One region of the Streptomyces sp. NPDC033966 genome, then DNA from elsewhere that is predicted to be linked to it. Evidence: riboswitches for the same ligand, from Rfam matches in the RefSeq annotation. Region 1 holds a riboswitch; each other region holds the start of a gene.
What was found. Region 1 has a riboswitch for cobalamin ahead of metE (5-methyltetrahydropteroyltriglutamate--homocysteine S-methyltransferase). Riboswitches for the same ligand answer to the same signal wherever they lie in the genome.

Region 1 (3,063 bases):
CTTCTCCTGGAAGGAGATCACCTCCTCGATCTCACCCTTGATACGTGCCTCGTACCCGGCAGTGTCGATCCGCCCGGCCCGCAGGTCCGCGCGGGCCACGCGCAGTTCGTCGGTCTGCGGGAAGGACCCGATCGTGGTGGTGGGCAGCAGTGGCAGGCCGAGATGGGCCCGCTGGGCGGCGGCTCGCCGGCCGTAGGGCTGGGAGCGCCGGCCGTCGGCGTCGGTCACAGCCGCGGTGCGGGCACGGACGGCAGGGTCGTGCGTGATGGGGGAGGCCGCTCGGGACGCGAGGGCGGCCCGGTTGGCGGACAGATCACCGGCCACCGCCGCGGTGCCGGACCTGAGGCCCTTCGCCAGGGTCGCGATCTCGGCGGTCTTCTGCCGGGCGAAGGACAGCCACCGCAGGATCTGCGGGTCGACGTCCTTCTCCACCGCGGCGTCGAGCGGGACGTGCAGCAGGGAGCAGGAGGCGGATACGTCCACCCGGTCGGCCAGGCCCAGCAGGGTGCCGAGCGTGGCCAGGGACTTCTCCAGGTCGTTGACCCAGACGTTGCGGCCGTTGACGACCCCCGCGACCAGCCGCTTGCCGGGCAGTCCGCCGACGGCGGCGAGGTCGTCGAGGTTGGCGGCGGCCGGGCCGGTGAAGTCGAGGGCGAGGCCCTCGACGGGAGCCTTGGCCAGGACGGGCAGGGCGTCGCCGAGCCGGTCGAAGTACGAGGCGACCAGCAGCTTCGGCCGGTCGGTGAGGGCTCCGAGTTCGCGGTACGCGCGGGCGGCCGCACCCAGGTCGGCCGGGGTACGGTCCTGCACCAGGGCAGGCTCGTCCAGCTGCACCCACTCCGCCCCGGCCGCACGCAGTGCGCCGAGGACCTCCGCGTACACGGGCAGCAGCCGGTCGAGCAGCGTCAGCGGCTCGAAGTCCGCTGCGACACCGGGTGCAGGCTTGGCCAGCAGCAGGTAGGTGACCGGCCCGACCAGGACGGGACGGGCGGTGTGGCCGAGAGCGAGGGCCTCGGCGAGCTCGGCGACCTGCTTCGCGGGATCGGCGGTGAAGACGGTGTCCGGACCGAGTTCCGGCACCAGGTAGTGGTAGTTGGTGTCGAACCACTTGGTCATCTCCAGCGGCGGCACGTCCTGCGTCCCGCGCGCCATCGCGAAGTAGCCGTCCAGGGCGTCGGCGGCAACCGCGGCCCGGTGCCGGGCGGGGATCGCGCCGACCATGACGGTGGTGTCCAGGACGTGGTCGTAGTACGAGAAGTCCCCGGTGGGCACTTCGGTGATGCCGGCGCCGGCGAGCTGCTGCCAGTTGGTACGGCGCAGTTCCGCGGCGGTGGTGCGGAGGGCCTCGGCCGTGACACGGCCCTTCCAGTAGCCCTCGATGGCCTTCTTCAGCTCACGGCTCCCGCCCTGGCGGGGGTAGCCGTAAACAGTGGCGCCTGCTGCCGCGGCTGCGGACTTGGTGGTCACGGAGATCTCCTTCGCGAGATGGATCCCTGAGATCCCGGCGAGGGGACGAAGGCGCGAAGGAGTACCGGCAACGGACGGTCGCGACGTCGCGCGGCAAGCGCGGTCGCCCGTCTCGTTGTGTACGCCGACCCGCCCACGAGGTCACCGGGATATCCGCGCACGGCATGGGCCGGGCACGGGCAACGGGCAGGTCTTCGGACTCGCGGGCACGCCTGCCGGTCTCCCGGCGGGCACCTACTGGCCGTCGCTTCCCAGGCCCGTCCCGGACCCAGTGCGTATGACGGCGGTCGTTCCCGCTCACCGCTGCGGGGCAGTCCCGGATTCCCACCGGGTTCCCTCTTACGACGCATCCCGCCTGGCGGACGGGGCGAACCAGCTGCACCGGCCACCCTACGGGGTGTGCCCAAGCCATCGACAGAGATGTCCACGTTTCGGATGGTGAAACGAGACGTGCGCCTGACGGCGGGCGCGTCAGCGGCGGCGCCATTCCTCGGCCAGGAGACGGTAGGAGCGGACCCTGTCGGCGTGGTCGTGCGTGATCGTGGTGATCAGCAGCTCGTCGGCGCGAGTGGCCTCCTGGAGCCGTTCGAGGTGATCGGCGACGGTCCGCGGCGAGCCGACGAACTGTGTCTCCACCCGGTCGGCCACCACCTTCCGGTCTGCGTCCGTCCAGGGGCCCGTCAGCGCCCGCGCCTCTCCCGGGGACGGGAAGGGGATGGCGCCTTCGGCCGTGCGGATGCTGTGTACCCAGGGCGCGTATCCGGCGGCCAGTTCGCGGGCCGTGGCGTCGTCCTCGGCCACGACCACGTCGGCGGACACGGTGAGGTACGGGCGGTCCAGTTCGGCGGAGGGTTTGAACGCGGCCCGGTAGCCCTCGGCCGCCTCCAGCACGCTCGCCGGGCTGACGTGGTAGTTCGCGGCGAACCGCAGGCCGTTGCGGCCGGCCGTCTCGGCACTCTGGCCGCCGCTGCTGCCCAGGATCCACACCTGTACGTCGGCCCCCTCGCCGGGGACGACGTGCGCCTCGATGCCCTCGCCGGACCGGTACTCGCCGCGCAGCAGCGCGAGGACGTCGTCGACCTGCTCGCCGTAGTCCTGCGGCTGGGCACCGGGCAGGTTCAGCAGCTTCTGCTGGAGCACGAACCGGGGATGGCCCGCCACGTGCGCGAAGGAGAAGCGCTCCGGGATGCGCAGCCCGTTCGGGGTGTGTCCGACGAAGGGCTCCGCCTCCCCGGCCCGCTGCGGAGGCCGGCCCGCCGAGCGGCCCAGGCCCAGGTCGAGGCGGCCCGGGTGCAGGGCGTCGATCAGGCCGAACTCCTCGACCGTGGACAGCGCCGTGCGGTGGCCGAGCTGTACGGCCCCGGAGCCGATCCGGATCGTGGAGGTGGCGGAGGCGGTCAGGGCCAGCACCACTGCCGGGGAGGTCCCGGCGACTCCGGGATTGAGGTGGTGCTCGGCGAACCAGTAGCGCGCGTAGCCGAGTTGTTCCGTCTGCCGGGCCAGATCGATGCTGTTGTGCAGGGCGTCGGCGGCGGTGGAGCCGGAGGGGATCGGGATGAGGTCGAGGACCCCGAGCGGGATGCCGGACATGGCCAG
Region 2 (3,063 bases), on a different contig from region 1:
CGTCGCCGTGATGGCGGTGATAGCGGCGAGCATCATCGAGCCCGGCCTCTTCTTCGCGGTGAACTCCCCCGGCGGCGTCATCGGCGCCACCGTCCAGACCGCCTCCAAGGCCGTCACCGACTTCGGCTTCGCCATCAGCCCGGAGGCCCTCGCGCAGGCCGCGAAGGACGTCGAGGAGGCCAGCCTGCTGTCCCGTACGGGCGGTGCGCCGACCTTCGCACTCGGGATGTCGGAGATCTTCTCGTCGGTCGTCGGCGGCGCCGGGATGAAGGCCTTCTGGTACCACTTCGCCATCATGTTCGAGGCCCTGTTCATCCTGACCACCGTCGACGCCGGCACCCGCGTCGGCCGGTTCATGCTCCAGGACACCCTCGGCAACGTGCACAAGTCCTTCAAGGACGTCAGCTGGAAGCCGGGCGTGTGGCTCGCGAGCGCCATCGTCGTCGGCGGCTGGGGCTACTTCCTGTGGGTCGGCGTCAAGGACCCGCTGGGCGGCATCAACCAGCTCTTCCCGCTGTTCGGCATCGCGAACCAGCTGCTCGCGGCGGTCGCCCTGGCCGTCTGCACCACGCTGCTGGTCAAGTCCGGGCGGCTCAAGTGGGCCTGGGTCACGGGCGTTCCGCTGGCCTGGGACGTGGCCGTCACCCTCACCGCGAGCTACCAGAAGATCTTCTCCGACGACGTGAAGGTCGGCTTCTTCGCGCAGCGCGACAAGTACCAGACCGGCATCGACGCCGGGAAGGTGCTGCCGCCCGCCAAGAACATGGACGACATGCACACCGTGGTCACCAACGCCACGGTCGACGGGGTCCTGTCGGCGCTGTTCGCGGTCCTGATCATCATCGTGCTGGTGGACGCGGCCCGGGTCTGCCTCAAGGCCGTCTCCGCCCCCGGGTCGGTCCGCCTCTCCGAGGTGCCGTGGACCGAGTCGAAGATCATCGCCCCGGCCGGGCTCATCGCCACCGCCGAGGAGAAGGCCGAGCTCGCGGCCGCCGGCCTCGACGGGAGCGGGGGCAAGGCCAAGGAGCCGGTCGCGTGAGCGGGGTGCGCGGGGCGCTGGCGAAGGCCCGGTTCTACGTACGGGAGTTCTCCGGCGAGGCCGCGTACGACCGCTACGTGGCGCACGCCCGCTCGCACGACCCGGACGCCGAGGTCCTGACCCGGCGCGCCTTCGAGCGGGCCCGCACCGACGCCCGCGAGGCGGACCCGCGCGAGGGCTTCCGCTGCTGCTGAGGAGCCAGAAGGGCCCCGCCGGACCTCCGGCGGGGCCCTTCGGCGCAGCCGGGGTCAGCGCACCCAGTCCTTGAGGGGCTCGGTCTGGAGGGTGATGCCGACGGGGTCGGGGAGCGTGACTTCCTTACCGAAGGGAACGGTGCGTACGGTCTCGTAGCATGTGCCGTCCGGGTCACTGTGGACGAGAACCTGGCACTTGAGCCGGTCGATGAGCAGGTAGACGGGGATGCCGGTCTCGGCATACGCGCGCGGCTTCTCGACCCGGTCGCGCCGTTCGGTGTCGGAGTCCCACGAGGTCACCTCGACGGCCATCAGGATCGGGCCCGGATCCACCCAGTCGCCCTGCCCGACGAACGCGTCCTCATGCGCCAGGATTCCATCCGGAATGGCGCGCCCGCCCCGGTACTGTTCGGCCTTGATCCCCTGCCCCGCGTGCAGCCAGAACCCTGGGCGGTGCTGGATACAGATCCGGGACAGCCACACGATGATCCGCCCATGGTCCCCGTCCGGCATCGCCTTGCTCCTCAGCACCCCACCGATGAATTCCAGCCGCAGCCCCTCCTCCTCGCGGGCCGCTATCCGTGCCAGGTGCTCGAACGCTTCGGTCGTCATGTGGGGATGGTCGGTCATGAGGGTCATGCCTCGCTCGCCTTCCTCGACGGTGCTGTCTCCGACGATAGCGGAGAGGTACGCCAGAGGGACGCGGAGTCGCGGGCGACACAACATCTAGGGGGTCACACAGACCCGGCCCACCACATGTATGCTCATCCTCGCTGTCGCCGCAGGGGAATCCGGTGCGAATCCGGAACTGTCCCGCAACGGTATGAAAAGTCCGAGGACCTGCCGACAGTGCGCCCGGATCGACCGAACCGGGTGCCGACACGTCCGGGCCTCGCGGTTGGGCCGGTGGACGCCATGCGGTGTGTACGCGATCCCGTCGCGCCCGCATGCGCCTCCCCGCGCCCCACCCGCCGATGACCGGGCCGAGCGAGGGAGAGCTCCCGCCGTGACCATCGCGCCTTCCGCACCGCGCGCCGAGTCCGTTTCTGGCGACACCACCGAAGGCCCGGGGGCCGCGCTGCTGCGTACTCTCACCGAGCTGACCGCCGACCTCCCCGACACCGACCCCGGCCGGATCGCCGCCGCCGCCCTGCGCGGCCGCAGCGCCTCCGCCGACGAGGCCGAGCTGCGCGGGCTGGCCACCGAGGCCGCGGCGGGCCTGATCTCCGAGGACCCCGCCTACTCCCGCCTCGCCGCCCGCCTGCTCACGCTGGCCGTGGCCGACGAGGCCGCCGGGCAGGGCGCGACGTCCTTCGCCGAGTCCGTCGTCGTCGGCCACCGCGAGGGCCTGATCGCCGACCGCACCGCCGAGTTCGTCGCCGCCCACGCCGCCCGTCTGAACGCGCTGGTCGAGCACGCGCTCGCCGAGGGCGCGGACGACCGCTTCGGCTTCTTCGGCCTGCGCACCCTGCACAGCCGCTACCTGCTGCGCCACCCGATCACCCGCCAGGTGATCGAGACCCCGCAGTACTTCATGCTGCGCGTGGCCTGCGGCCTCGCCGAGGACGAGAGCGTCCAGGCCGTCGAGGAAGTCGCCTCGCTGTACGGCCTGATGAGCCGGCTCGACTACCTGCCGTCGTCGCCGACCCTGTTCAACTCGGGTACGCGCCACCCGCAGATGTCCTCCTGCTACCTGCTGGACTCCCCGCTGGACGAGCTGGACTCGATCTACGACCGCTACCACCAGGTGGCGCGCCTGTCCAAGCACGCCGGCGGCATCGGCCTCTCCTACTCCCGCATCCGCGCCCGCGGTTCGCTGATCCGCGGCAC
Region 3 (3,063 bases), on a different contig from region 1:
GTAGACGCAGCGCAGCAGGGTGGTCTTGCCGCTGCCGTTCGGCCCGACCACGCCGACCGTCTCGCCGGGGCGGGCGGTGAGGTCGATCCCGTGCAGCAGCGTGTGCCCGTCCACCTCGTAACGCAGGGCCTCGACGGCGAGTTCCGCCGGTCCGCGCGTCATCCCGCCACCCCCTCGGTGCGGCTGGTCCTGCGCAGCATCCACAGGAAGAAGGGCCCGCCCACCAGCGCGGTGACCACCCCGACCGGGACCTCCTCGGGAGCCGCCGCCGTACGGGCGACCAGGTCGGCCAGGACCAGGAAGACGGCCCCGGCGAGCGCGGCCACGGGCAGCAGCGCCCGGTGGCCGGCGCCGACGGCCATCCGGGCGGCGTGCGGGACCATCAGGCCGACGAAGCCGATGGCCCCGCTGTAGGCGACGAGCACCCCGACGACGAGGGAGGAGAGCACGAACACGGCGGCCCGGAACCGGCCGGTGTCCAGGCCGAGGGTGCGCGCGCCCTCCTCCCCGGCGAGCAGCAGGTCCAGCGGCCGGGCCAGGGCGGTGAGCAGGGCCGTGCCGAAGAGCAGCGCGACGGCCGGCAGGGAGAGTTCGTCCCAGCGCGCCCCGCCGAGGCCGCCCAGGGTCCAGAACAGCGCGGTGCGGATCTGGTCGGGGTGCGCGGAGAGGACCAGGACCAGGCTGGTCAGCGCGGACAGGATGTACTGCACGGCCACCCCGGCCAGGATCAGCCGGCCGGTGGTCATGGTGCCGCCGCGCCGGGCCATGGCGTAGACGGCGACGAGCGCGGCCATGGACCCGGCGAAGGCGGCGGCCGGCAGCCCGATCCCGCCCGCGACTCCGGCGGCGCCCGCACCGAACACGATGACCAGCACCGCCCCCGCCGAGGCCCCGGAGGAGGCGCCGAGCAGGAAGGGGTCGGCGAGCGGGTTGCGCACGAGGGCCTGGAGGACGACGCCGGCCACGGCCAGTCCGGCCCCGACGACCGCCCCGAGCAGTACCCGCGGCATCCTCACGTCCCACACGATGGAGGCGAAGGCCCCGCGGGCGCCGGGGCCGCCGAGGACGATGTCGACGACCTGGCCGGGTGGGATCCGTACGGGTCCCAGGGCCAGCCCCGCCACCGCCGAGGCGGTGAGCGCGGCGGCGAGCAGCACGAGCGCGAGTCCGCGCCTCACGGGGCGTCGGGGTGCAGCTGGCGGCCCAGGGACTCGACGGCGTCGGCGACGCGCACGCCGAGCACGGCGGAGGAGAGCGGCAGCACGGCGAACCGCCGGTTCTTCACCGCGGGAACCTGCGCGAGCGCCGGGTCGTTCAACAGGCGCTGCTTCTTGGCCTCCACGGTGGTGCCGCCGTAGTCGTAGATGAGGACGACCTCGGGTCCGCGTTCGATGACCTTCTCCCACGGCACGTCGCCGAAGGTGTCCTTGAGGTCGGCGAACACGTTCGCGCCCCCGGCGAGGGAGACGATCTCGTTGCCGATGCCGTTGCCTCCCGAGGTGAAGGCGGAGGCCTCGCCGGAGTCGTAGACGAAGACGGACGGCCGGGCCCGGTCCTTCACCCGCGCGCTGACGGCGTCGACGCGCCGCTGTTCCTCCCGGACGAGGGCCTCACCGCGTTCGGGCACGCCGAAGGTCCGGGCGACCTCGGTGATCTCGGTCTTCAGCTGTTCGAGCCCGACCGGGCCCTCGGTGCAGTACTCCACGCTCAGCCGGGAGCCGATGCCGGCCTTGGCCAGCCCCTCGCGGTCCCGCCCCTGCCCCTTGTCGAAGGCACTGGCGTAACCGCCGTAGACGAAATCGGGGTTGGCGCCGAGGAGCACCTCCTTCGAGGGGTACTCCTTCGCCAGCACCTTGATCCTGTCGTAGGCGGGCCGGTAGGCGGGCAGCACGGAGTCGTCGAGGTAGGCGGTGCCGGCCATCCGGTCCTGGAGCCCGAGGGCGAGCATGATCTCGGTGGCGTGCTGGTTCATGGTGACGGCGCGCTCGGGCGGCGCCTGGTAGGTGCTGCTGACACCGCAGTTGGTGACGGTGTACGGGAACCCGGGCGCGGTCTGCGCCCCGGCGGCGGACCGCTCGGCCCCGGGCGGCCCGCCGCAGGCGGCGAGCGGCACGACGAGGGCGAAGGGCAGGAAGGAGCGCACGGCGGCGCGGACACGCGACATGGTGAGGCCTCTCCGGGGGATCCTCGTCCCCGGTCGAAGTGAAGAGGCGGTGCGTCAGTGTCTGACTCCCGGCCGTCGCGCGCACGCGGCGGCCGGTCACAGTGGCGGGACCGCACCGGAATCACACCGGTTTCCTGTCCTGCACCGCCGGGACAACCAGGCCAAGTCTGCCAGACGCGATCTTCACCCCCGGAAGGGGCGGCGGAGGGGTGGCGGGCCACCCGGATGGTTCGGGGGCCTTCTCACCGGGGTGGGCGAGCCGTTCCAGGATCCTGTCCCCACCCTGTCCCCACCAGACGACAAAAAGGACCCCGGGAGAGGTCTCCCGGGGTCCTTTCGACAAGAAATGCCCGTTCAGGCTTGGCAGGGGTAGCAGGATTCGAACCTACGACATCTGGTTTTGGAGACCAGCGCTCTGACCAGCTGAGCTATACCCCTTCGGTGGGTCACACCCTGCCATGAAGCGGCCGGAAGATCCAATCCATTTTCCGCGTCGCCGGTGGCGGGAGCGGGGCGGGCGGAGGATCGTGGGCGGGGAGGGGGTGGACCGCCGAGCCTGGGAGGCGTCGTGCGCCACCGTCCGGGGCGCCTGCTGGGGCCCCTCCTCGTGCTGCTGCTCGTCGGTGCCGGGCCCGACGGGTCCGGGGAGACCGTTTCGCTCGACGGGGACCGGGCCGGGGAGCGGCTCGACGTGACCCTGACCCGGGTCGTCGACCCCGCGGGCAGCGCCGGACCGGACCGGCTGGTGGCGGTGGAGCTGCGGCTGGAGAACACCGGGACGGTGCCGTACGAGGACTCCCCCGCGCCGGCCGCGCACCTGCTCGACACCGAGGGGCAGCGGTTCACGGGGACGGGCACCGCGACCGGTGCCGGGCCGAGCCTGCCGGACACCGTCACCC
Region 4 (3,063 bases), on a different contig from region 1:
ACGCGGGGCAGAACGTCTACCAGGGGCCCAGGCTCCAGAAGATCTACCTCAGCAAGCTCAAGGGCATGGCCATGACCGGCGACTACGAGGGGTACGTGACCTTCGGCGCCGCCTTCGACACCCAGCCGACCTACAACACCTCCGTCCTGCACTCGCCCGAGCGGCTCGTGCTGGACTTCCCGCACCCCGACACCTGCTGACCCGCGGACGGCCCGGAGCCGCCCGGTCAGCGGTGTTCGGGGTTGGGGAAGTCGAAGCGGCAGCCGGCGTCCCACAGGGATCGCTGGTTGCCGTGGGCCGGCATGCCGCCGGCGCGCTTGAGGAGCGCCGCCAGGTGCATCAGGTTCCACGACATGAACGTGGTGTTCCGGTTGGTGAAGTCGTTCTCGGGACCGCCCGAGCCCGGGTCCAGGTAGGAGGGGCCGGGGCCGGCCTCGCCGATCCAGCCCGCGTCGGCCTGGGGCGGGACGGCGTAGCCGAGGTGCTGGAGGCTGTAGAGGATGTTCATGGCGCAGTGCTTGACGCCGTCCTCGTTCCCCGTGATCAGCGCTCCGCCGACGCGCCCGTAGTAGGCGTACTGGCCCTGCTCGTTCAGCAGCGAGGAGCAGGCGTAGAGCCGCTCGATGACCTGCTTCATGACGGAGCTGTTGTCGCCGAGCCAGATCGGGCCGCACAGCACCAGGATGTCGGCGTCCATGATCTGGCTGTAGAGGACCGGCCACTGGTCGCTCTCCCAGCCGTGGTCGGTCATGTCCGGCCAGACGCCGGTGGCGATGTCGTGGTCGACGGCGCGGATCAGCGAGGTGCGGGCGCCCGCCGACTCCATGACGGCCCGGCTCTTCGCGATCAGGCCCTCGGTGTTGCTGGTCTCGGGAGAGCGTTTGAGGGTGCAGTTGACGAAGACGGCGGAGAGGTCCTCGTAGCGGGGGCTCTGGTCGGCTGCCATGTCCTCCACCGTGCCGGGCGCCCGGCGGGCGGGCCAGCGGGCCTGGCCCGTCCGGGGTGTGCCGCGGGGCGGCGGCCGGGTGGCGGCCGGGGTGGCCGGATCGGTCCGGGTTGTGACGGTCCGTGCGGGCGACTAGGGTCGTCTGGCCTTGGTGTTCGGGAAACCGGTGGAAGACCGGTGCGGCCCTCGCCACTGTGATCGGGAAGTCCGGCTCCACTCTCCCCCAGACTCCGTCCGGGAGGTGCCCCCACCGCGGGAAGCCACTGGGCCCGCGCGGGAGACCGCACGGTCCCGGGAAGGCGGAGCCAGGGCATCAGTACCCGTGAGCCAGGAGACCGGCCGGGGCGCGTCGTCCATCCACGAGGTGCTGGAGAGGTCTCCCAACCCATGCATATAGCCGAGGGGTTCCTACCCCCTTTGCACGCGGTCGCCTGGGGCGCCGCGTCCGCCCCCTTCGTCGTCCACGGGGTCCGCGCGCTGACCCGCGAGGTGAAGGCGAACCCGGAGAGCACGCTGCTGCTCGGGGCGTCCGGCGCGTTCACGTTCGTCCTGTCCGCCCTGAAGATCCCTTCCGTGACGGGCAGTTGTTCGCACCCGACGGGGACGGGGCTCGGGGCCATCCTCTTCCGGCCGCCGATCATGGCGGTGCTCGGCACGATCACCCTCCTCTTCCAGGCGCTGCTGCTGGCCCACGGCGGGCTCACCACGCTGGGCGCCAACGTCTTCTCGATGGCCATCGCCGGGCCCTGGGCCGGCTACGGGGTCTACCGGCTGCTGCGGAAGTCCGGCGTGCCGCTGATGGTGACCGTCTTCGCCGGCGCGTTCTTCGCCGACCTGGTCACCTACTGCGTGACCTCCGTCCAGCTGGCGCTGGCCTTCCCCGACCCGGCGAGCGGCTTCCCGGGCTCCCTGGAGAAGTTCGCGGGCATCTTCGCCGTCACCCAGATCCCGCTCGCGATCAGCGAGGGCCTGCTGACGGTGCTCGTGATGCGGCTGCTGATGCAGTCCAGCAAGTCCGACCTGGTCCGGCTCGGGGTCGCGAAGCTGACCGGCGGCAAGCAGGCGAAGCAGGAGGCGGCGCTCTGATGAGCAGGAACGCGAAGATCAACACCCTGCTGCTGCTCCTGGTGGCGGCGCTGGCCGTCATCCCGCTCGCGCTGGGGCTCGGCGACGGCAAGGAGGAGCCGTTCACCGGCTCCGACGCTCAGGCCGAGGCGGCCATCACCGAGCTGAAGCCGGACTACGAGCCCTGGTTCTCCCCGCTGTACGAGCCCCCGTCGGGCGAGGTCGAGTCCGCGCTGTTCGCCCTCCAGGCGGCACTCGGGGCGGGCGTGCTCGCCTACTACTTCGGCGTCCGCAAGGGCCGCCGCCAGGGCGCGGCGCAGGCCCTCGCGCGGGCCGAGGCCGAGGCCGAGGCCGAGCCGGCCCGCCCGACCCCGGAGTCGTAGCCGGTGCTGCCGATCGACGTGGCGGCCCACTCCAGCCGCTGGCGGGGCCGCCACCCGCTGGAGAAGGCCCTGCTGGGGCTCGGGCTCACCGTCACCGCGGTGTGCCTGCCGCCCTGGCCGGGCGGGCCGCTGGTGGCCGCCGCGACCCTGGCCGTGCTGCTCGGGCCGGCCGGGGTGGCCGGGCGGCAGCTGTGGCGGGCCTTCCGGATCCCGCTGGGCTTCTGCGTGACCGGGGCACTGCCGTTGCTGGTGTCGGTGGGCGGCCCGGACGGGTTCCTCGCCCTCGCCCCGGACGGGCCCCGGCACGCGGTGGAGCTGCTGCTGCGCACTTCGTCGGCCTCGCTCGGGGTGCTGCTGTTCGCCTTCACGACCCCGGTCTCGGACGTGCTGCCCAGGCTGGTGCGGGCCGGGGTGCCGGCGCCGGTGGTGGACGTGGCCCTGGTGATGTACCGGATCGGCTTCCTGCTGCTGGACTCGATGGCCCAGGTCAGGCGCGCCCAGGCGGCCCGGCTCGGGCAGACGGGCCGGGCGGCGGTGTGGCGTTCGCTGGCCGGGCTCGCGGCGACCTCGTTCGTCCGGGCCTTCGACCGCGCGGCCCGGCTCCAGGAGGGGCTGGCGGGGCGCGGTTACGACGGCGCGCTGCGGGTGCTCGTGCCCGACGCGGCGCTG

Region 2: it holds a riboswitch for cobalamin, as region 1 does, so the genes downstream of both, ACZ518_RS02425 (ribonucleoside-diphosphate reductase subunit alpha) here and metE (5-methyltetrahydropteroyltriglutamate--homocysteine S-methyltransferase) in region 1, are expected to answer to the same signal.
Region 3: it holds a riboswitch for cobalamin, as region 1 does, so the genes downstream of both, ACZ518_RS07715 (ABC transporter substrate-binding protein) here and metE (5-methyltetrahydropteroyltriglutamate--homocysteine S-methyltransferase) in region 1, are expected to answer to the same signal.
Region 4: it holds a riboswitch for cobalamin, as region 1 does, so the genes downstream of both, ACZ518_RS01420 (energy-coupling factor ABC transporter permease) here and metE (5-methyltetrahydropteroyltriglutamate--homocysteine S-methyltransferase) in region 1, are expected to answer to the same signal.

The regions. Positions count from the first base shown of each region.
Region 1 covers NZ_JBVIRQ010000009.1:296,500-299,562, reverse strand. Annotated here, with positions in the region: gene metE (5-methyltetrahydropteroyltriglutamate--homocysteine S-methyltransferase) at 1-1,467, opposite strand, end outside; cobalamin riboswitch at 1,648-1,846, opposite strand; gene ACZ518_RS25875 (LLM class flavin-dependent oxidoreductase) at 1,939-3,057, opposite strand.
Region 2 covers NZ_JBVIRQ010000001.1:525,913-528,975, forward strand. Annotated here, with positions in the region: gene ACZ518_RS02410 (carbon starvation CstA family protein) at 1-1,039, shown strand, start outside; gene ACZ518_RS02415 (YbdD/YjiX family protein) at 1,036-1,233, shown strand; gene ACZ518_RS02420 (Uma2 family endonuclease) at 1,288-1,872, opposite strand; adenosylcobalamin-variant (AdoCbl-variant) riboswitch at 2,007-2,083, shown strand; gene ACZ518_RS02425 (ribonucleoside-diphosphate reductase subunit alpha) at 2,240-3,063, shown strand, end outside.
Region 3 covers NZ_JBVIRQ010000002.1:494,330-497,392, forward strand. Annotated here, with positions in the region: gene ACZ518_RS07705 (ABC transporter ATP-binding protein) at 1-162, opposite strand, end outside; gene ACZ518_RS07710 (FecCD family ABC transporter permease) at 159-1,178, opposite strand; gene ACZ518_RS07715 (ABC transporter substrate-binding protein) at 1,175-2,164, opposite strand; cobalamin riboswitch at 2,200-2,337, opposite strand; tRNA gene ACZ518_RS07720 (tRNA-Trp) at 2,526-2,602, opposite strand; gene ACZ518_RS07725 (DUF4352 domain-containing protein) at 2,733-3,063, shown strand, end outside.
Region 4 covers NZ_JBVIRQ010000001.1:297,953-301,015, forward strand. Annotated here, with positions in the region: gene ACZ518_RS01410 (AMIN-like domain-containing (lipo)protein) at 1-200, shown strand, start outside; gene ACZ518_RS01415 (flavodoxin family protein) at 227-946, opposite strand; cobalamin riboswitch at 1,079-1,304, shown strand; gene ACZ518_RS01420 (energy-coupling factor ABC transporter permease) at 1,334-2,032, shown strand; gene ACZ518_RS01425 (energy-coupling factor ABC transporter substrate-binding protein) at 2,032-2,394, shown strand; gene cbiQ (cobalt ECF transporter T component CbiQ) at 2,398-3,063, shown strand, end outside.